4 regions of the Pontibacillus yanchengensis genome follow, and region 1 is predicted to be linked to each of the others. Evidence: predicted binding sites of a transcription regulator. Region 1 holds the regulator's gene; each other region holds the start of a gene.
The links. Region 1 encodes Rex, which represses fermentation and respiration genes when NADH is low (regulators of the CRP and FNR family bind a similar motif). Its sites were predicted from a motif close to TTGTGAAATATTTCACAA; they were not measured.
Positions count from the first base shown of each region.

Region 2: a site for Rex is predicted at 2,485-2,502, ahead of arcA (arginine deiminase). Genes of this name have one in related genera too.
Region 3: a site for Rex is predicted at 3,363-3,380, ahead of ric (iron-sulfur cluster repair di-iron protein). Genes of this name have one in related genera too.
Region 4: a site for Rex is predicted at 2,506-2,523, ahead of GLW08_RS02410 (cytochrome ubiquinol oxidase subunit I). Genes of this name have one in related genera too.

Region 1 is NZ_WMEU01000009.1:3,560-9,094, forward strand. Features, by position in the region: gene tsaD (tRNA (adenosine(37)-N6)-threonylcarbamoyltransferase complex transferase subunit TsaD) at 1-210, shown strand, start outside; gene abc-f (ribosomal protection-like ABC-F family protein) at 814-2,748, opposite strand; gene moaC (cyclic pyranopterin monophosphate synthase MoaC) at 3,124-3,636, shown strand; gene GLW08_RS19080 (redox-sensing transcriptional repressor Rex) at 3,627-4,295, shown strand; gene GLW08_RS19085 (MDR family MFS transporter) at 4,660-5,535, shown strand, end outside.
Region 2 is NZ_WMEU01000004.1:96,394-101,928, reverse strand. Features, by position in the region: gene argF (ornithine carbamoyltransferase) at 105-1,142, opposite strand; gene arcA (arginine deiminase) at 1,162-2,394, opposite strand; gene GLW08_RS13095 (Dps family protein) at 2,688-3,392, opposite strand; gene GLW08_RS13090 (fatty acid desaturase) at 3,701-4,765, shown strand; gene GLW08_RS13085 (sensor histidine kinase) at 4,918-5,535, shown strand, end outside.
Region 3 is NZ_WMEU01000005.1:93,629-99,163, forward strand. Features, by position in the region: gene GLW08_RS15180 (EAL domain-containing protein) at 1-2,191, opposite strand, end outside; gene ric (iron-sulfur cluster repair di-iron protein) at 2,602-3,297, opposite strand; gene GLW08_RS15190 (TIGR04053 family radical SAM/SPASM domain-containing protein) at 3,467-4,582, opposite strand; gene GLW08_RS15195 (YwiC-like family protein) at 4,714-5,430, shown strand; gene GLW08_RS15200 (DHA2 family efflux MFS transporter permease subunit) at 5,535-5,535, opposite strand, start outside.
Region 4 is NZ_WMEU01000001.1:496,866-502,400, reverse strand. Features, by position in the region: gene qoxB (cytochrome aa3 quinol oxidase subunit I) at 1-1,000, shown strand, start outside; gene qoxC (cytochrome aa3 quinol oxidase subunit III) at 1,005-1,616, shown strand; gene qoxD (cytochrome aa3 quinol oxidase subunit IV) at 1,618-1,926, shown strand; gene GLW08_RS02415 (spore morphogenesis/germination protein YwcE) at 1,997-2,299, opposite strand; gene GLW08_RS02410 (cytochrome ubiquinol oxidase subunit I) at 2,661-4,016, shown strand; gene GLW08_RS02405 (cytochrome d ubiquinol oxidase subunit II) at 4,013-5,026, shown strand; gene GLW08_RS02400 (potassium channel family protein) at 5,477-5,535, shown strand, end outside.

The DNA of each region.
Region 1 (5,535 bases):
CTTCGCGAGCGCCTGAATGACCAATTCAGTGAAGAAGAAGGGATGAGTCTGCTAATCCCTCCATTGTCTTTATGTACAGACAATGCAGCGATGATTGCAGCTGCTGGTAGTATTGCTTACGAGCAAGGTCACCGAGCAGGATGGGATCTCAATGGGAATCCATCTTTAACACTAGAGAAGTATGCTAGAAGAAGTAAAGCTTCCCAATAGATGAATAACAATGCTGTTACTTATAGAGTAGCAGCATTGTTATTGTTAATAGATTATTAAATGTTGACTTGTGTATAACGATGGTAAGTTATATAGTTTCTACCAAACTTGGGAGATTGCAATGGCAGGTTGTCCGTCATATCAAGATGAGGGTTTACTTAAGCCTGTAGGGGTCGAACAGGGCGCCTGCGCTTTTCTTTATGCATAGCGCAAACAGTTTATGTAGGATAAGTTTTCAACAGGTTGTTCACAGTTATGTGGATAAGAATTTGTAGAGTTTTGTCATTGTGAGGTTGTGGATGTGTACAATAAATGTGGATAAGTCTGTTGACAAATGTGGATAATGTGTATAAACCTGTGAAAAACCCACTATTTCAAAGATTAATTGTGTAAAAAGTAGTGGATAACTTGTGGTTATTCATTTTCACCACTATAAATCGACAATATATGCGTTTTCATAGGAATATATGTGTATATTTATCCACATACCCATCTGTGTCAGAACCAAAGCGTTGAAGTTGGGCTGAAAAGTATGAAGTTATACACAAACTTTTTCTATACAGTAAAAAACACCCTAGCCCACTATGTGGACTAGAGTGTGTATTATTCCACTTCTTGAAGCTGCTCCCATTCTTCCATAAGTGTTTCAATCTTTTGTTTACAGGTGTTGTTTTCTTCGGTCAGCTCAAGGGATTTCTCATGATCTTGATAAATATCAGGCTGACATAATAAATCGTCATTTTCCTCAATCTTCGCTTCGTGTTCCACAATCTCTGCTTCAATTTCTTCGATACGGCGTTGTCGTCTTCTTGCTTCGCGTTTTTGGGCCTTGTCTTGTTGATAATCTAGTTTGTTATCAGATGTGGCTTCTTGTAAGTCGGGATTGGATTGTTGCTCAAACTCAGCAATTTCTTGTTCCTCTTCTTTTTTCTCTACATAATAATCGTAATTTCCAAGATAGAGGGTTGTGGAATCTCCTTGCATCTCTAAAATTTGCGTCGCAATTTTGTTGATGAAGTAACGGTCGTGAGAAACGAATAGGATTGTGCCTGGATAGTCCATTAAAGCAGATTCTAATACTTCTTTACTATCTAAGTCTAAGTGGTTGGTAGGCTCGTCTAATACTAGAACATTGGACTTTTCTAGCATTAACTTTGCTAACGCTAGCCGAGCTTTCTCGCCACCACTAAGGGAATTTACTGATTTCAGCACGTCTTCTCCTGTGAATAAGAAATTACCAAGCACGGTACGAACATCTTTCTCATCCATGTTAGGATATTCATCCCATAATTCATGTAACACTTCTTTTTTTGATTGAAGTCTGGCTTGTTCTTGGTCGTAGTACCCTATCTGTACGTTAGCGCCGTACTGAATAGAGCCATGGTTTGCTTGCATGAAGTCGGTGATGGTTTTGAGTAATGTGGTTTTTCCTACTCCGTTTGGGCCAACAAGAGCAAGTCGATCCAGTCGATTTAAATCAAAGGTTACATTGGAAAAGACAGGCTTGTTCATGTCGTCATATTGGAACGTAAGGTCTCTTACTTTTAAAACGTCATTCCCAGTTCGACGATTAATATCAAAAGAAAACTTAGCTGACTTTTCATCCCCCATCGGTTTTTCGACTGTCTCCATCTTTTCTAACTGTTTTCGCTTGCTTTGAGCACGTTTCGTTGTAGACGCTCTAGCAATGTTTTTTTGAATGAAGTCTTCCATCCGTTTCACTTCGGCTTGATGTTTCTCGTATCGTTTTAAGTCGCGCTCATAGTTAGCAGCTTTTTGATCAAGGTAGTTGCTATAATTTCCGAGGAACTTTTCAGAAGAATGACGGGAAATTTCATAGACAACGTTCACAACCTTATCTAAAAAGTAGCGGTCGTGGGAAACGATAACGACGGCTCCTTCATACCCTTGGAGATATTGCTCTAACCAGTTTAACGTATCAATATCTAGGTGGTTCGTAGGCTCGTCCAAGATGAGAATATCAGGTTTGGATAAAAGTAGCTTCCCTAGCGCTAGTCTCGTTTTTTGACCACCACTTAGTGTCGCAATTTTTGTATTAAGGTCGAACTCCTTAAATTGGAGCCCGTTTAAGACAGCTTTGATATCTGCCTCGTACCGATATCCGCCCTCATTCTTGAAACGTAATTGTTTTTCATCGTAATCTTTTAATAACTTTTGATAACGAGTTTGATCTTCTATTAGATCAGGGTCAGCCATTTGCTGTTCCATTGTGCGTAATTCTTGTTCCATTTCACGGAGATGAGCGAAAACGTTAATCATTTCATCCCAAATCGTTTTATCCGATTCAAGGCCTGTGTGTTGTTCGAGATAGCCTAATGTAGCTTCTTTAGGTTTATGGAGTTCTCCGCCTTCATATGGAAGTTCTCCTGCCATTATTTTTAGTAGGGTAGATTTACCCGCACCATTTCGACCGACAATGGCAATCCGATCATTGGTGTGTACTTCTAATTTAATATTAGATAAAATAAGATCAGCGCCATAGCGTTTTGTTATATCATTGGCTTGCAATAAAATCATGCTCGTTCACCTCAATGTGTTAAGTGTATCTTATGCTTGGCGTTAGAAGCAAGGTGATCGCTTTCATCATGCATGTCAGAATAATATACGATAGGAATCTTTTTTGGTACAATTTAGTGCATATAATAGATATGGATAACAGGCTACTTTGATCTTATCGAATAGAGTCTGTACTTGTCACGAGGTAAAGACTGGGCGAGTTAGCTTTTTTAAAGAAAAGAAAGTGATAAGTTCTAGCGCTTACATGTCCAGCTCTAGCGCCTACCCCTTGGGTTGAACAAGTCGCGTGCGCTTTTCTTTAAGATAAGATCTAAGTATCTTATCCACACAAGTTGAATCTCCCCGCCTGCGCTTTTGGTATAAGGAGGTATTGGTATGGGTGAGTTTACTCATTTTAATGAGCAAGGTCGTGCACATATGGTAGATATATCAGAGAAACAGGATAGCGTTCGTACTGCCATTGCATGTAGCAGTGTTTTGATGGATGAAGAAATATATAATGCCATCTCAGAAAACAAACTAGAAAAAGGAGACGTATTGGGTGTAGCACAAGTAGCTGGCATTATGGCAGCAAAAAATACATCGAATTGGATTCCCATGTGTCATCCATTGTCGTTAAAAGGGATTGATGTATCCTTTGAGTGGACAGAAGAAACGAGAGGATATCGTTTAACAATCCAATCAAAGGTGAAGACAAAAGGTAGTACCGGTGTGGAAATGGAGGCGCTCACATCTGCGTCTGCTACTGCATTAACCGTGTATGATATGTGTAAAGCACTTAATAAAGGTATGATTATTGGGGAAACGTACTTACTAGAAAAGACAGGTGGTAAATCTGGTGATTATCATAGATCGCCCGAAGACGAGGGGGAGGACCCATGGAATTAGATCAAAATAAAATACCCCAGGCCACAGCCAAAAGGCTTCCACTATACTATCGGTTTATCAATAACTTACATAGTCAAGGGAAGCAACGAGTGTCTTCTAAAGAATTGAGTGAAGCTGTCAAAGTAGACTCCGCCACCATCCGAAGAGATTTCTCTTATTTTGGTGCACTTGGGAAAAAAGGCTATGGCTATAACGTGAATTACTTAGTAACGTTTTTCCGTAAAACGTTAGATCAAGATGAAACAACGAAAGTAGCCCTGATTGGTGTAGGGAATCTTGGTACAGCATTCCTACACTATAATTTCACGAAAAATAATAATACAAAAATAGAAATGGCTTTTGATGCCAATGCTGAGAAAATAGGCGATGATATCGGAGGTGTTCCTGTCTATCATATTGATGAAGTGGAGGAACGCTTGAACGAAGACGTTTCTGTTGCGATTTTAACGGTACCAGCACAAGCTGCCCAGGCAATCGCGGATCGCATGATTGAAGCGGGTGTAATCGGTATCTTAAACTTCACACCAGCACGAATTAATGTGCCCGGCCATGTACGTGTTCACCACATTGATTTAGCAGTAGAGCTGCAGGCCCTAGTTTACTTTTTGAAACATTATCCTATGGATGAAGAAGAAGTAGAGGAAGAGCCTGAAGAATAATATAAAAGGTGTTACCAAAAAGCTCGCATTTTGCGAGTTTTTTGTTTTGTGTAAGAAAGTATAATAAATTTGCTTTTGTATAATTTAATAGGTTATAGAGGCTACATCCAGCTCCAGCGCCCAGCGACATCGAACTGACCTACATCTTGTAGGCCCACGTCACGCAGTAACATTGAACCAACCCACGTCGTGTGGGTCGCAGCCCATACGTCGCTAAACGGGCACTTGCGCTTTTGTTGTAGCCTATCCATACTTTTCATATAAATAAGAAATTGGGTAAACATTATATTATCTTTCCTATTTGGGCCTATGGTATAGTAGAAAAATACTTCGAGTTACGAAATAAAAGAGGAAGGGGGATACAATGAGTAGACTTCCAAAGAAATGGCTTGTTGTGGTTTCTGTACTATTTGGAACCTTTACGGTCATTTTAAATAATAGTATGCTGAATCCAACGTTACCTCGTTTCATTAAGATCTTTAATTCTGACGCAGTAAGTGTTGGATGGATGCTAACCATTTTTATGGTAGCGATGGGGATGACCATGCCGCTTACTGGTTTTCTAGGAGACCGCTTTGGTAAGAAGAAAGTATATATTAGTGGACTTATTATATTTATGGTTGGTTCCATTTCAGGATCCTTATCACCTAGTCTTGGCCTGGTCATCTTATCAAGAGCCATACAAGGGATAGCAGGTGGGTTGATGATGCCAATTGCCATGGCGCTTATCTTTAATGCCTTTCCGAAAAATGAACGGGGACTAGCTGTAGGCATTTACGGCGTCGCAGCAATGGTTGCCCCGGCTATTGGACCTACGGTAGGCGGCGTGATTATTCAATACTTTGCATGGCCGTTTCTATTCTTATTTAATATTCCATTCGGCATTATTGGGATTATCTTATCCACGAAATTTTTAAAAGAAACAGAGACGAACCCGGAACTAAAATTTGATTATATCGGATTTGTTCTTGTTACGGCTGGAGTTGGGAGTGTGCTATACGCTCTTGGAAGAGGAAAAACACTAGAGGCACTAACGCAGTGGAGTAACATTGCTCTAATTGTAGGTGGTATAGTAGCTATTATTGCCTTTGTTCGATTTGAAGATAAACAGCAACAACCGTTACTAAATCTTTCGGTGTTTAAGGTGCCTACCTATGCCATTTCCACGATTGTAACTGGTTCTGCATCCATTGGTTTGTTCTCAGGAATCTTTTTACTTCCGTTGTTGATACAAGAAGTA
Region 2 (5,535 bases), on a different contig from region 1:
TCCTGTATCGGTGCACTAAATGGATACGGAGAATGATCTTCTGTCAGAACACTTGGAATCCGTACAAGTTTCTTTAGACCTTCAAAACGGTCGACTCTTCTTGTTTAAGCTGAGCTAACAGATGCGCTTCGTTTAATAAGGTCATTCACATCACCTTCCGTTAACGTAGCAGCCATGACCGCTTTTATGGTATGCATACGGTTTTCTGCTTCATCGAAGACAACAGAATTCTTACTACGGAAAACATCGTCGGTGACCTCCAATTCTGTTAGTCCAAACTTGTCGTGCATCTCTCTTCCCACCACAGTTTCTAAATCATGAAAAGAAGGTAAGCAGTGCATGAACAGTGTATGATCCTTCCCTGTCATCTCCATCATTTGTTGATTGACTTGATAAGGTTTTAACATTTGAATACGCTGTTCATATTGATCTTCTTCTCCCATAGACACCCATACGTCGGTATAAATTACATCTGCTTCCTTCACGCCTTCTTGCACATCTTCTGTCAGCGTAATAGTAGCTCCCGTTTCGTTCGCAATGGTTCGTGCATAAGTAACAATATCATCAGAAGGGAATAACTCTTTCGGTGCTACTGCTCTGAAGTTCATCCCCATTTTGGCAGCCCCGATGAGTAAGGAATTACCCATGTTATTTCTTGCATCACCGATATAGGAGAATGTCACTCCTTTTAAATGACCAAGCTCTTCTTTGATCGTCATAAAGTCAGCTAATATTTGCGTAGGATGATAGAGATCGGTTAACCCATTCCAAACCGGAACACCAGCAAACTTAGCGAGACCTTCTACCGTTTCATGCTTAAAGCCTCTAAATTCAATACCATCAAACATCCTGCCAAGCACTATGGCTGTATCTTCCACCGACTCTTTTTTTCCAAATTGAATATCATTTTTCCCAAGGTACTCAGGGTGAGCTCCTAGATCCACACAAGCAACAACAAACGCACAACGAGTTCTGGTCGATGGTTTTTCAAATAAAAGGGCTATATTTTTTCCATCTAGCACTCTATGTGGAATTCCTTCGTTTTTCAGGCGTTTAAAAGTGATAGCTGTATCTACTAAATATTCTATTTCCTCTGGAGTAAAATCCTTAAGGGTCAATAAATGACGATTGAGTAAGTTCATGTCTATCCTCTCCTCTTCGTTAGATATCTTCTCGGTACACTGGCATGCTCATGCATCTTGGTCCTCCACGTCCCCTTGAAAGTTCAGAGCTCGGGATTTCAATAACCTCTAATCCGTGTTGCCTTAATAGCTTGTTAGAGACGTAGTTACGGTCATACGTCATGACTACACCTGGGGCAATTGCTAACGTATTTGAACCATCGTTCCACTGCTCTCGAGCTGCTGCGATTGGATCCCCACCCCCACATGGGATAAGAACAATATCCTTTAATTCCAGGACTTCTTTTAGGGTCTCTGCGAGGTTATTCCTTTGTTTGATTGTGACACGATTTTCCTCTTCTCCTTTTTCAAGGATGAAAATTCTCATGTCTCCATCCGGTCCTTCAATCGCAGGATGAATCGTAAATTTATCATAATCTACCATTGTAAATACTGTATCTAAGTGCATAAACGCTCTAGACTTTGGTATTTCTACAGCTACAACTTTCGTAATGTCTTCTTGATCCTTAAATAGATTGATAGCCATTTTTTCAATTGCCTGCGGTGTAGAGCGTGAGCTGACACCTACCGCTACAGTATGCTTATTTAAGATGAGCTGGTCTCCACCCTCCATTGAGAATCTGGAGTCACGGGTGAACCATTTTGGTATGTTGTGTTTTGCAAAACGAGGATGATACTTCATGATGTAATCCATAAAGATTGATTCTCTTTCTCTAGCACTCTCGTTCATCTTATTAATAGAGATTCCTTTTCCAATCACGGCTGCTGGGTCTCTTGTAAAATAGAGATTTGGCATAGGATCTAAATAGAACGGATAATGATCAGCCATTAGTTCATAAAGATGAACTTTTTTCTCTTGTTCAATGTCTGTCTTGAGTACCCCCGACATGACTTTTTCTACTAAATCTTGAACGGAACCATGTAATAAATACTCCTTCACATTGTGTCTTGCTCCATTTATGTTTGATTTACTTTCTTCAAGAATTTGATCTACGAATTGTTCTTGTAATTGTATGGAATGCAAGGATTCTTCTAACAATCTCTCTAAATAAAGCACTTCAACACCCTGATTACGAAGTGCATTGGCAAAGTAGTCGTGCTCTTTTTGTATAGCTGGGAGAAACGGAATGTCATCAAACAGTAAACGTTGTAAATATTCAGGTGTTAGATTTTCTACTTCTTTTCCAGGACGATGTAAAATAACAGTCTTTAGTTCACCTATTTCTGAAGTAACATGTAGTGGATATTTCATTGTTCATCCCTCCTTGAGCAAGTTTTCTTGTTTACACCTTTATCTTATCGGTTTTTGAAAGCGCTTGATGTGACGACCAGGACAGTGCCATTGTGATGAATTTCACAAAAAATCCGGTTGAACATGTAGGTTTATGTATAAACATCCACATATTTTACATTTCATATGATTGTTACTTTTGACCTAATGAATAAACGAATTATAACTATACTATCCACAAAGAAAAGTTTATATATTCTGACTATTTGCAACTCCATACGAAAAGGCGAGCACTATCTCCGCTCGCCTTTTCCTTATTGCGGAAGGTTATCATTTAATTGTCTAGAGGTAGCAATATCAAGGTTTCCATCTAATAAATGGGACATGCCTCGCACTAAAGTATCATCTTCTAAAAGACTCCATAAGTGATAGCCGAAATCCTCTCTCTTCAATAGCACTTGCTCGCATACTTCAACTGTACCGTAATCATGAAGTTGATGAGCACGGTTGATGGTCTTCCGTAGCATCCCTTGAACTTTGATCTCATGCTCTAGATCATTACGAAGAAAATCACGCATAGTATAGCGACCTTCTACTTCGTGCTTGATGTAGGAAATTTCATGCTGGGTCACCGGATGAGCCGTAGGTACAACTCCTAAACGAGCTACCCTTTCCCCAATTTTATCAATGTGCTCCTGTGTTACTGTAATGTGTTCTTCTAAAATATGATGCAAGCTGCCAAATGACTCTGCACCTTCTGTGAGCCAATGATGCTTCGTGTATTGATTTAAAGCCACAGAGAGTGCACAGTTATGCTCATCTAGCATCAACCCTAACTCTAAACGAGTCTCATAAGGCAGGCTGATTCCAGAGCCTTCCTGACGAGCCGTCCTTGGCTCTTGACGAAGAATCATCTTCTCTGGATGGTGAGAGGTGTGTCCTGGCATTGTAGCATCAAAACCTGATTTACCTAGCTTAAATTCGTCGTGGGAAAATCCTTGATTATCATGAGTTTGCATGTTTTACCCTCTTTCAAAATAAAGTTCATTTTTAGTATGGGTGGAGACGATACATATTATTAATATCGAACTAATTTCTTCTCTCTACATTACAGCTATCGCATTGCGATTTTACAGCTAACGAAAATCACGCATAAAAAAGGCATTGTTTTACAAACTAAAAAAGACTTTCTTAGCGCGTTAGTACAAACAACCATGACAAATATCATGTATGCCACCTGACGTTTATGTCTTATAAACCAACACCATATCATTTATGATAAGACTATAAGTTGGTCGAGATATGCCTGTGTAAAGGAGTAATAAATATGGATAAACAAAAACAAAAAGAACTAAAAAAGAGTGTGTCACCATATGCAAAACCTAGTACAGCCGCAGGGGTAAGACAGTTAGTCAATACCCTATTGCCTTTTTTACTACTTTGGTATCTTGCTTATCAAAGCCTAGCTATTTCTGTATGGATAGCTGTTCCTCTAGCTATGCTAGCAGGAGGTTTGGTTGTTCGTATCTTTATTATCTTTCATGATTGTACCCACCAGTCGTTCCTGAAAAGCAAGAAAGCAAACCGGATTATTGGGACAATCACCGGCATTATTACACTGTTTCCGTTTGAAAAGTGGAAACGAGAGCATTCCATTCACCATGCTACAAGCGGAAACCTTGATAAACGAGGAACGGGAGATATTTGGGTTATGACCGTTGACGAATACCTTGCTGCTTCCTTCTGGGGTAAGCTAGCTTATCGTCTTTACCGTAATCCCATTGTGATGTTTGGACTTGGTCCGTTGTATTTATTCTTAATTGCAAACCGCTTCAATCAAAGCGATGCAAAACCAAAAGAACGTTTGAATACACATTTAACGACTATTTCTGCTATAGCCATCTATTCCGCACTTTTATGGGCGATCGGCTGGCAAGCATTCCTTATTATTCAACTGCCTATTCTTTATGTTTCTGGCATCTTAGGCATTTGGTTGTTTTATGTACAGCACCAATTTGAGGATTCCTATTTTGAAAATGAAGACGAATGGGACTTTGTAAAAGCAGCTGTTGATGGAAGTTCCTATTATAAGCTACCGAAAATCCTTCAGTGGGTTTCTGGAAGTATTGGCTACCATCACGTGCACCATTTGAGTCCTAGAGTACCGAACTATAACTTGGAAGAAGCTCATGAATCAACACCACCGTTACAAAAAGTAACGACGATCACATTGAAATCAAGCTTAGAATCCCTTCGATTCCGTCTTTATGATACAAGAAATAAAACCTTTGTCAGCTTCAAAGAAGTCAAACCACTTCTTAAAAATTCCGAAGCAATTGCTCGAGCAAAATCCATGATTAATGGAAAACGCCCAAGTTTTCAGGACAAATAAGATTAAAAGCGCAAGCGCGAACCCATTCTATTGTAATCATGGAATGGGTTTTTCGTTTGTTACATATGAAACATTAATGATGAAATCGTGACAGGTTCTATCCTTATAGGATATGCTATACCTATACTAGAACGTGTCAGAAAGGAGTACCTATGCAAACGTGGTATCACATTATCCCCAAAAACACAGGGCTTAGCTCATATGTATGGATTATATTTTGCTTACTCCCTTTTTTCTTTATATTTCGATCATCATCCGTTACGGAAATTTTAGTTGGTATTGGTATGACGTTAATGTTCTTTCTATCTTATCGACTTTCTTTCATTTCTAATAGTGGCCTCGTTTATTTATGGGTGAGTATTGAGATGGCGATTAGCCTAATTATGACAATGCTGTTTGGCTATATCTATTTTTCGCTTTTTCTAGCCTTCTTTATCGGTAATATACATCATAAAGGTGGTTTTCTTTCACTATATATCGTGCACCTCACTACAACGATTGCAGCAATAACTATCGTCCTATTCACACAAAATGAGTCTTTATTTCCACAGCTACCTTTTATTATCATTAGCATTATAGGGGTTATTTTATTACCATTCACGATCCGCTATCGCAATAAGCAACACAAATTAGAAGGTCAACTTCAGGACGCGAATGAACGGATTTCACAATTGATGGTATTAGAAGAACGGGAGCGTATTGCTCGTGACCTACATGACACACTCGGTCATAAACTATCGCTGATTGGTCTAAAAAGTGATTTAGCAGGT
Region 3 (5,535 bases), on a different contig from region 1:
TAAAGGAACGGTCAATTTTGATACGGTCTAATGGGAACATAGATAGGTAACTCAGGGAGGTGTATCCAGTTCCAAAGTCATCCATGGAAATTTGAATACCGTATTGTTTTAAGATTTGTATCTTTTCTATCGTAGATTCTGTATTTTCAATGGCTAGTGATTCTGTGATTTCTAAATCTAACTTTAACGGAGACATACCTGTTTCCTCTAACACTTGGATGATATTATCTGTGAAATCTGGGTGAAGAAACTGTTTTGGTGAGATGTTGATGGATAGATGGAAATTAATGTATGATTGTTGCTCCCAAACTTTATATTGATAACATGCTTCTTTTAATACCCAATTGCCTAGTTGAATAATTAAATCACTTTCTTCAGCGAGAGGGATGAATTCTCCAGGGCTAATCATTCCTTTTTCAGGATGTTTCCATCGAACAAGTGTCTCAACCCCTTCGATTTGATTGTGAGCTAGTCCATACTTAGGTTGAAAATGAAGGAGCAATTGATTTTCTTCGATTGCCTTTTTTAGGTCCTCGAACAGAACGATCTTGGAAACATTCTTTTCTGCGAAGGATGGAGAATATTCCATATAGCTATCTCGTCCGTCCCTTTTCACCTCATACATAGCCATATCCGCATGTCGAATAAGTGTATTAAAATCTTTGCCGTCTTTAGGATAAAAAGAAACACCTATACTTAAGGAAATTTCTTTATAATATTCTCCAAGGATAAAAATGTCTTTCATACTATCTTGAATGGAAGTTATCTCGTTTCTGACCTCTTCATGATTTTCAATAGAAGGGATGCAGATTAAGAATTCATCTCCACCTAATCGTGCAATAAAACCGCGCTCACCAATCGCTTCCTGCATTCTCTTTGCTACTAATTGTAATAGGTGATCGCCGTACGTATGCCCAAGGTGGTCATTGATATCTTTAAACAGATCAACGTCAATGACTATGGTCGCTAATTGTTCCCCATCCTTTTCAATAAGACTTTCCATCTCATTTTTGATCCTTCTGCGATTTAATAATCCCGTTAGCTCATCATGATAAGCTAAGTACTCAATTTGTTCTTGGGCTTGTTTTTCTGCTGTGATGTCTTGTGCAATACCATATACACCTGTAATCTTGTTATCTACTTTTATAGTAAAGGCGGTAATATCCAGATTCACAATGGTATGGTCTTTGGTAAGGATAGCCGTTTCAAAATTGGCTGTATTGCCTTGTTTTACGTTTTCGTATTTTTCTAAGACGTAAGGGATTTCTTCTGGCACAATAAGGTCTTTGATTTTACGTTTATATAATTCTTCTAAGCTATACCCTGTAAGAGGAACGGCGGAAGGATTAAATGCAGTGAAATTCCCTTTTAGGTCCAAGGTGTAAATAGCGTCAGGATTATAGTCAAAAAGGGAACGATAATGTTGTTCTTGTACTTTTAGTTCTGTATGTTTTTCTTTTAATTTTTCCTGCTGATGGGTAAATTGATCTTCGATATAAGTGATGGTAATTAAAAATAAAAGTAATACACTACTTGCTTCAATTGTATTCATAAGAAAACTATTATGAAGGAATAAACCATCTATAAAGCAGTAGACGACTGAGCAGATGGCTATGCTAATCATAGCAAATAATGAAATATTTTTTATTAATGACACCTCTCGGCCAAGCAATGATTGGTCCATCTGTATATGCTCAAATATCCTTATGGTTGTATAAATGGTCCCAATTAATAAAAGGAGAGAGTAAAAACTATTGTCTTTTTTTAGTATGAGTGTAGGGGTATGAGAGAGTGTTATATAATACGTAAATACTAATATAAAAGAACTTACCACAACGCTCAATATTAAATGGATATGTACATTTCGTTTTTGTAAATGGTCTGCATTTATTTTTTTCTTACCGAAGAAGCCCATGATTAAAAATGTTATAAAAAATAGGGTTAGGGAATAAAGGCAGTGGAGTAAAAATGGAAGAATATTTCCTAAGGATAACTCAATCACTCCCTGAATTACTAGAGCCATCGTAGGGATGATAGTTATCGTGAAGCCACATAAACTAGCTAGAATGAAAGAAAGGGAGATTTCATTAAATCTTTCTTTCCATTTGCTACGGGTTACAAACATGATTAGATTTATAAGACTAACGGTTATTATGGATCCTAGTAGTAAATAAACGAGTTGGTTACCCATGTTTTGTTCTCTCCCATATGTCCTAAGAGGATGATAGTACTTAAGGACTATTATCACATATGGAGGAAAACATTGCGAATATTTTACAAAAATAATATGCAAAGATTTTGTACTACAAAAGAAGAATGTCGAGTTTCCTTACGACAGCCTTCCTTTTTATTTGTGCATTTAGATGAAAGCTTACATCTTTTAAGAATGATAGTATAAGTCCAACTAGACCTTTATCTGCACTAAAGGCTTGCCACTCGGCAAGCCTTCTTTAATAGGAAAGAAAGTATAAAATTTTGGCCCGCAGATGTCTAAGGACGTTCGATTAATACCGCTGCGTCACGCAGCAACATCGAACCAACCTATATCGTGTAGGCCGCAGCCCATACGTCACTAAACGGGCGCTTGCGCTTTTCTTCCCCTCACACTCGGGAGAAAAGTATATTATTTTCTAAATGTATATGTTCATGCAAGTCAGTCTCAATGGCTTCAAGTCGTTGATAAACGAGACGATAAGTGCCACAGGCTCCTTGGGGAGGAGTGTAATCATTGGTAGCCTCGCGTAATTTTTTTAATAGGTTTCCAGCAGTATAATGTTCATTTTCTAATTCTTGTACTATTTTCATAACGTTCCTACGAGTTTCTTCTGTTGGATTTTGCTCATGTTCTAATAATAAAGGAAAGTCATGTGTTTCTTCTTTGATGGTATGTTGTTCAAGTTCTGTCTTTAAGCGATGAAATAGCGTGTGAACAGTAGATAAGTGAGGGTTAGAGGTGCCATGCACACGCAACACTTTTGTTACATAAGGGCTTAGTTGTGGCAATTCTTCATTTAAGTATCGATGATGTTTGGCAATAATATGATCAATCAGTTCTTGAGAGGAAGCATTGAGCCAATCAATTTCTGCATCCTGTAATGCTTTTGATTCACTGTAAAGGGTATTTAAATCAGTTAATACTTGCTCTGGAGACAATTCTCTTTCTTCAATAGCTTCAATTAGTGGACGATTTCCGCCACAACAAAAATCGATACGATACGATTTGAACAAATCACTAGCTTTAGGGAATTTCGTTACAATATCACCTACGATGGATTCTTTCGTGAACGTTTGTTGCATCCTAATCCCTCCATTTAAAAAGAATTTAACTCTATATTTAGAATAGCAAGATGGATGTAAATAAAACGTGATATATATCACATTAAACAACTTGTTTTATGACAACTTTGTGTATGTTGGTTACTTTTTTAGAAGTAAAAAAAGGTTCTGGCGCCCCGAGCTTTTGTTCTTAGCCTTTGGTCTTTCGCATGCTTTTGGGGATATACACACAAGCTGGTTCACTCTCTAAGTAGTCTCCAGTAAGTGCATAGGCCCTTGACCTAGAACCGCCACATACATAACGGTATTCGCATACACCACATTTACCTTTATATTCATCTGGGTTTCGTAAACTCTTGAAGACAGGGGAGTGGCGGTATATGTCAGCTAAAGATTCTGTTCGAACATTACCTGCTTTAACTGGTAATAGGCCGCTTGGGTAAACATCCCCAATATGAGAGATAAACACAAATCCATTTCCGTCATTTACACCTCTAGGGGCACGTCCAAGCCCATCAAATTGCCCCGTCTTCCCAGCATGCAAAGCATCTACATATTGAATTTCAGTTTGTTTATCTTTATTTTTTCTCATCTTATCCATAATGACTACTCGGCGGTAATGTTGAGCGGCTGTTGTTTTAATGTCGAAGGATACGTTTCCTTGTAAGTCGTTTAACCAACGGAAGACTTTTTCATGTTCAGCCGGTGAAATCATATCGCTGTCTTTCCCTCTTCCAGTTGGTACAAGGAAGAACACACTCCAAAGCACACACCCTAATGTCTGGATCAAGTCTGCCATTTCGTCTAACACGTCCACATTATAGCGTGAAATGACAGTGTTAATTTGTAAGGGCAAGGATAATTCATGTATATACTCAATCGCGTTCATCGTTAGGTCGAATGATCCAGAAGTACCTCTGAAGTGATCGTGTATTTTTGCATTGGGGCCATCCAAGCTAAAAGCCCAACGAGCAAGACCGACATCTTTGGCTTTCTTAATTGCTTCTTTGGTTACATTTGGTGTTGCACTCGGTGTCATGGATACCCGAACACCTTTTTGAACAGCATAAGAGGCAATATCATAGACATCAGGCCTCATGAGAGGGTCACCACCGGTGAACACAAGCATAGGGTTGTCCATTTCATAAATGGAATCTATTAATTGTTTTCCTTCTTCAAAAGTCAATTCAAGTGGATGGCGGGTGTATTGAGCTTCCGCTCGGCAGTGAAGACAATGTAACTCACACGCTCTTGTTAGTTCCCATATGACAATAAAGGGATTCTTATTAAAGTCTCGATCGATCATATACATACCCCCTAATTTTAGTTACTTCTATCATAAAAATAGAAAGAACATATGTATGTGAAATTTATCACATTCATTCTATTTTTCGTTCATTATAATAAAGGTACCTAGATAGAAAAGAGGGGATTGCAATGAAACCATTACTACCAAAGCAACATGGAGCATGGGCTATGCTACTTGTACCATTTCTATTAGGAATAACCTCAAGCGCATTTACTAGTACACATGTCCCGTTGTTCCTAGGATGGTTATTTCTTTATTTATCAACTTATCCATTGTTGATGCTAGTGAAGGGGAAAAAGAAGAAGGAGTACTATAAATGGTCAGGTATATATGTCGGCTTCACTTTACTTTTTCTAGCTATTGTTTTGTTGAATGAGTGGGAAATGCTCTATTTTGGACTTATGATGATTCCTTTGTTCTTTGTGATTTTGTATTTTGCTAAAAGGAAGAAAGAGCGGGCTTTTCTCAATGATGTAACAGCTATAATTGTTTTTTGTATAGGAGGATTGGCAAGTTATTACCTTGGAGCTGGTAGCTTAGATAAGCAGGGGTGGATGATTGCTATACTATGCTTTCTGTTTTTTCTAGGCAGCACATTCTTTGTTAAAACGATGATAAGAGAAAAGAAAAATGTAGCCTTCCGTTGGTATTCTTGGAGTTATCATGCATTGCTTCTCATACTTGTCGTTTTGTTTACGCAATCTTTGCTATTCATGATTGCATTTATTCCAAGTGTGATACGGGCATTTACGCTTTATGGGAAAAAACTCACCATTATGCAGTTAGGTGTTGCGGAAATTGTCAATTCAGTGTGCTTCTTGGTTACAATCATTATCTTGGTGTAGGTGGATAGTTAAAGAAGGGGTGTTTTATAACAAGATTAGAAATATAAAAGGGAGGGGAATGATCATTCCCCTCCTTGTACTTCCTGTATTTTAGCTAATTACAGT
Region 4 (5,535 bases), on a different contig from region 1:
CTTACTAAGCTTTATAGTTTGGGTACACCACTTCTTTACAATGGGAGCAGATGCATCTGTAAACTCTTTCTTCTCTCTAACAACAATGGCCATTGCAATTCCAACTGGTGTGAAAATCTTTAACTGGTTACTCACGCTTTATAAAGGTCGAATAAAAATCAATACAGCGATGTTATGGTCACTCGCCTTTATTCCGAACTTTGTCATCGGCGGGGTAACGGGAGTTATGCTTGCGATGGCGGCGGCAGACTATCAATATCACAATACGTACTTCTTGGTTGCCCACTTCCACTATGTATTAATATCGGGTACAGTATATGCTTGTTTCGCAGGATTATATTATTGGTATCCAAAGGTATTTGGTCATAAATTAAACGAAACATTAGGAAAGATTAGTTTTTGGATATTCGTAGTTGGCTTTAATGTGTGCTTTTTCCCAATGTACTTCTTAGGATTCGCTGGTATGCCTAGACGTGTTCATACCTATGCAGAAGAAACTGGTTGGTTTGAATTAAATGCTGTTGCATCAGTTGGTGGTGTTTTAATGGCAATTGGGTTCGTCATTATTGTCTATAACATCTATTATAGCATCCGCTATGCAGAACGTGTAAAAACAGGAGACCCTTGGGATGGCCGTACTCTAGAATGGTCTACACCAGCTCCAGTTCCTTATTATAACTTTGCAAAGATTCCTGATGTACATGGATTAGATCCGTACTGGGAAATGAAAAAAGAAGGAAAGCATGAGTTAGATATTGACGAAGAAGACCTAGAACCAATTCACATGCCTGATAATTCTGGAGTTCCAGTTATAATGTCAGTACTTTTATTTATTGCTGGATTCGGTCTTGTTTTTGAATGGATGTGGATGGGCATCATTGCAACCATTGGTGTAATAATCACAATGATTGTACGTTCTTTTGATCCAGATGAAGGGCATCATGTAGAGGTAGAGGAAATTAAAGAAATTGAACGAAATGTACGTAGGAAGGAGGAGTAACCAAATGAGTCACAATGAAGTGGTAGATTCGACTCAACCATTGGAATTTCAAACTGAAAAAAGTCGATTAAATATTCTTGGCTTTTGGATTTTCTTAGGTGCTGAGATAGCCCTATTTGGAACATTGTTTGCTACGTATTTTGTGCTTACAGGTCGACTTGCAGATGGACCTGGACCTGCTGAATTATTTGAACTTAAGGGAGTACTCATTGAAACGTTCCTCCTTCTTACGAGCAGCTTTACTTGTGGAATTGCCATTCACGAAATGCGAAGGGGAAGCCGAAAAGGGTTAATGACTTGGTTTATCCTAACCATGTTATTAGGGTTAGGCTTTCTATACTTTGAAGTGGAAGAGTTTATCCATTATGTGCATGAAGGAGCCTCCCTACAAACAAGCGCATTCTGGTCAGGGTTCTTCACTTTACTTGGTACACACGGTGCCCACGTAAGTTTAGGTATTGGCTGGATGAGTATGATATTAATACAACTTGCTCGTCATGGATTAAATTCAACAACAGCTAGAAAAGCCTTTATTATCTCGTTATATTGGCACTTTTTAGACGTTGTTTGGATATTTATCTTTACAGGTGTTTATCTATTAGGGATGGTGATGTAATATGTCAAATAATTCTCATAGCCATTTCCCATGGAATCATGTAATTGGCTTTGCATTATCTGTAGCATTAACGTTACTTGCGGTGTGGGTAGCCCTATACACAAGTCTATCCATTACTGCTATTGTATGGATTATTGTTTTTTTGGCCGTTCTCCAAGCAGGCATACAATTGTTCATGTTTATGCATATTAGAGAGGGAGAAGGTGGTACCCAAGTGTTCACGATGGTTTACAGTGCCATTATTGGTGTGATTATTGTCGGTGGAACTATTTGGGTAATCAACGCAATGATGCATAGTATGAGTATGTAAAAATAACGGCATGCGCTCAGGTATTCACCTGTAGAACGCATGCCTTTTTATATTGGTTAATATTAAATGTTTAGATTACATCTTTTCTTCTAGCTATATGAGGGAACTTCTCAAATATATGCTCTCTTGTATTTTTATGTTCAAAAAATACAAGATAAAAAGCGAAATGAGCAAAGATTAAATTAAGTATGAATACGGCTAGAAGGGTGCTATACATCATAGTATTAATTTGTAAGGAAGCGAATTCAATGAAAAAGAATCCCCACATACCTAAGATAAAAGGAAGTTGCACCATTGCAGTTATACGGTATTCTATCCATAAAAATAAAGGTGTAATACTTGCAAATAAGGCATAAACCATTAATACATCCATGTCATTCACTCCTGTCAAGCTAATTTCGTTCATAATTACGTTTTATATGTGTCAAATTTGTGAACATTTCTTAATTAAACTATAGCAACTTTCTGACTATTTGAAAACCCTTACATTGTATTTTAGACACAAAATTTTCACATTTATACAAACTCGAAATGCTTGTATCCTGTACATTTATTTTATATACTTGCAATACATTAAGATTGTGAAATGTGTCACAAAATGTTCATTTCCCATAACACACTTACGGGTTTCTATGTTGTATACTGAAGGTATTATTGTTTTTAGGACATTCAATCTAGTATTCTTGCAAATATCGGAGTAATGTTCTTAATTTATGTAAAGGGGGCAGCGTAAAATGATGGAGTTTGATAGTGTTACTATGAGTCGTATGTTAACGTCCTTGACGTTGGCCTTTCATATTATATTTGCAACAATTGGTGTTGGAGTACCATTAATGATATCTATTGCTGAATTTATTGGTATTAAGAAGAAAGATGCCAACTATACCCTTCTCGCTAGACGATGGACAAGAGGTTTTGTTATTACAGTTGCAGTAGGGGTAGTAACTGGTACTGCTATTGGTCTACAGTTATCCTTGTTATGGCCAAGCTTTATGCAAGTAGCAGGAAATGTTATTAGTCTTCCATTGTTTCTTGAAACATTTGCATTCTTTTTCGAGGCTATATTCTTAGGGGCTTATCTGTACACATGGGATCGATTTAATAACCCAATCTATCACTGGTTATTTTCTATTCCGGTTGTGATTGGTGCAGGTATGTCAGCATTCTTTATTACGACTGTGAATTCGTTTATGAATACACCACAAGGTTTCGAATTAGAAGGGAGAACGATTACAGATATTGATCCTTTAGAAGCAATGTTTAATCCGGCAACACCTACAAAAGTATTCCATGTGTTGTCATCCAGTTATTTAACGTCTGCTGCTATTTTAGCGGCTATCACAGCGTTTATTATTCTAAAGAAAAAATCAACAGATTATCATAAGAAAGCTTTAAAGCTAACGATGATAGCTACTTTCTTTTTCGCGATTTTAACAGCAATTGCTGGAGACCTATCAGCTAAATTTCTGGCTGATGAACAACCAGAGAAACTAGCAGCAGGTGAATGGCACTTTGAAACAGAAGAAGGTGCTGACCTTATTTTATTTGGTACATTGAATGAGGATAATGAAGTGGAAAATGCACTTCGATTGCCAAATGCTTTAAGTTTCTTATCACATGGTGATTTTAATAGTGAAGTGGTTGGCTTGGATCAATTTCCAGAAGAGGAAACTCCACCTCTTTGGATTCATTATATGTTTGACTTAATGGTTATGCTTGGTATGTACGCACTAGGGGTATCTTTCCTATATATCGTTCTATCCAAACTAAAACGTTGGAATGAGCACAATAAATGGCTACTGTGGCTCATTGTATTGAATGGACCATTTGCTATGCTAGCTATTGAGTTTGGATGGATCTTTGCAGAAGTAGGACGTCAACCTTGGATATTAAGAGGGTACATGAAAGTGTCAGAAGGCGCAACGACCTCACCACACGTTGAGTGGATGTTGCTACTGTTCCTTGGTCTATATATTCTTCTTGGGGTAATCTCAGTAAGAGTATTACGTAAATTGTTCTCCGATAACCCAGCCGAGGTTGAGCTTGAGCATAGATATCCAGAAGTCGATCAAAGAGGTGTTGATGTATGAGTTACGAATTAGTAGGTATTACTGTATTATGGATCTTTTTATACGGCTATTTGATCGTAGCTTCTATTGATTTTGGGGCAGGTTTCTTTGCTTACTATGCGAAACAAACTAAGCAAGATCATATTATTAATAAAATTATTTCTAGATATCTATCTCCTGTATGGGAAGTAACCAATGTATTTTTTGTTTTCTTTTTCGTGGGATTAATAGGGTTCTTTCCAGATACTGCGTATTATTTTGGACAGACTCTACTTATACCTGGAAGTATCGCAATTGTCCTCCTCGCAATACGAGGGTCATTCTATGCGTTTGAGAACTATGGATCAAAACAAAGCTCTGTCTATATGTTTCTATATGGTGCGACGGGATTATTCATTCCAGCTGCGCTAGCTACAGCTCTTACGATTTCTGAGGGAGGATTCATAGAGGAAACATCTAATGGGGTTCGTCTACTGACCGGTGAACTTCTAACAAGTCCATACTCTTGGAGTGTAGTTTTCTTAGCTATTGTTTCGGTGTTGTTTATTAGCTCTGCATTTTTAACATTTTATGCCAATCGTGCTAATGACAAGCCAGCGATGGAGCTAGTTCGAAAATATATGATCTTTTGGAGTTCACCGACCATTATAGCAAGTCTCACCACCTTTATCGCCATGAGTCAGCATAACCATCGTCACTTTGAGAAAATGTTGGATCTCTGGTGGATGTTTGGGTTATCTGTTGCTTTCTTCTTAGGGGCTGTCTTCTTGGTATATCAGAAAAAACGTTTTGGACTTGCATTTATTTTCGTTATGTTCCAATTCTTCTTCGCATTCTTTGGATATGGTGCAGGTCATTTACCGTACCTATTAGAACCATATATTACGCTACAAAGTAGTGTAACCAATGATGCAATGGGCTTGGCGTTAGTTATTGCCTTTATTGCAGGGCTTTGCTTGTTAATACCTTCGTTGATTCTGTTAATGCGTATGTTTTTATTTGATGCAGATTATGTTAAAGGTAATAAATAAGAATTTACTGTCCTTTCTTAGTAAAAAGAAAGGACAGTTTTTTTATAGTCTAGTCTAAAATGTTTGATGTGTATAACTTAATAGTCATAGAGGCCGCGTCCAGCTCCAGCAACTAGTTTAATCTACTCGTTCTGTATGATAAGTCAACATCGGATCGATTGTGTTTTCATGTTTCATTTATCTTCTAAAGGAGGTTCGATTAAGAACTCTGCGTCACGCAGCAATATCGAGCCACCCTACCTTGCGTAGCCGCTAGTATATAAGTTGCTACCAGGCCGCTTGCGCTTTTGGTGTCTAGCTTTTATGCTTAATACACTATGTCTGGAAAGAATCTTTCCTTGTTTATTTCTTTTGTGGTAGACTGGTATCGTTAGAACATATTATGTGTAAAATTGCTATTGAAAGTGTTTGCTAACCTAAATTGTTAGTACATAGATGGGGGCAAGAGCTATGAAGAAAGAATATGCTGTAATCGGATTAGGTCGTTTCGGAGGAAGTATATGTAAGGA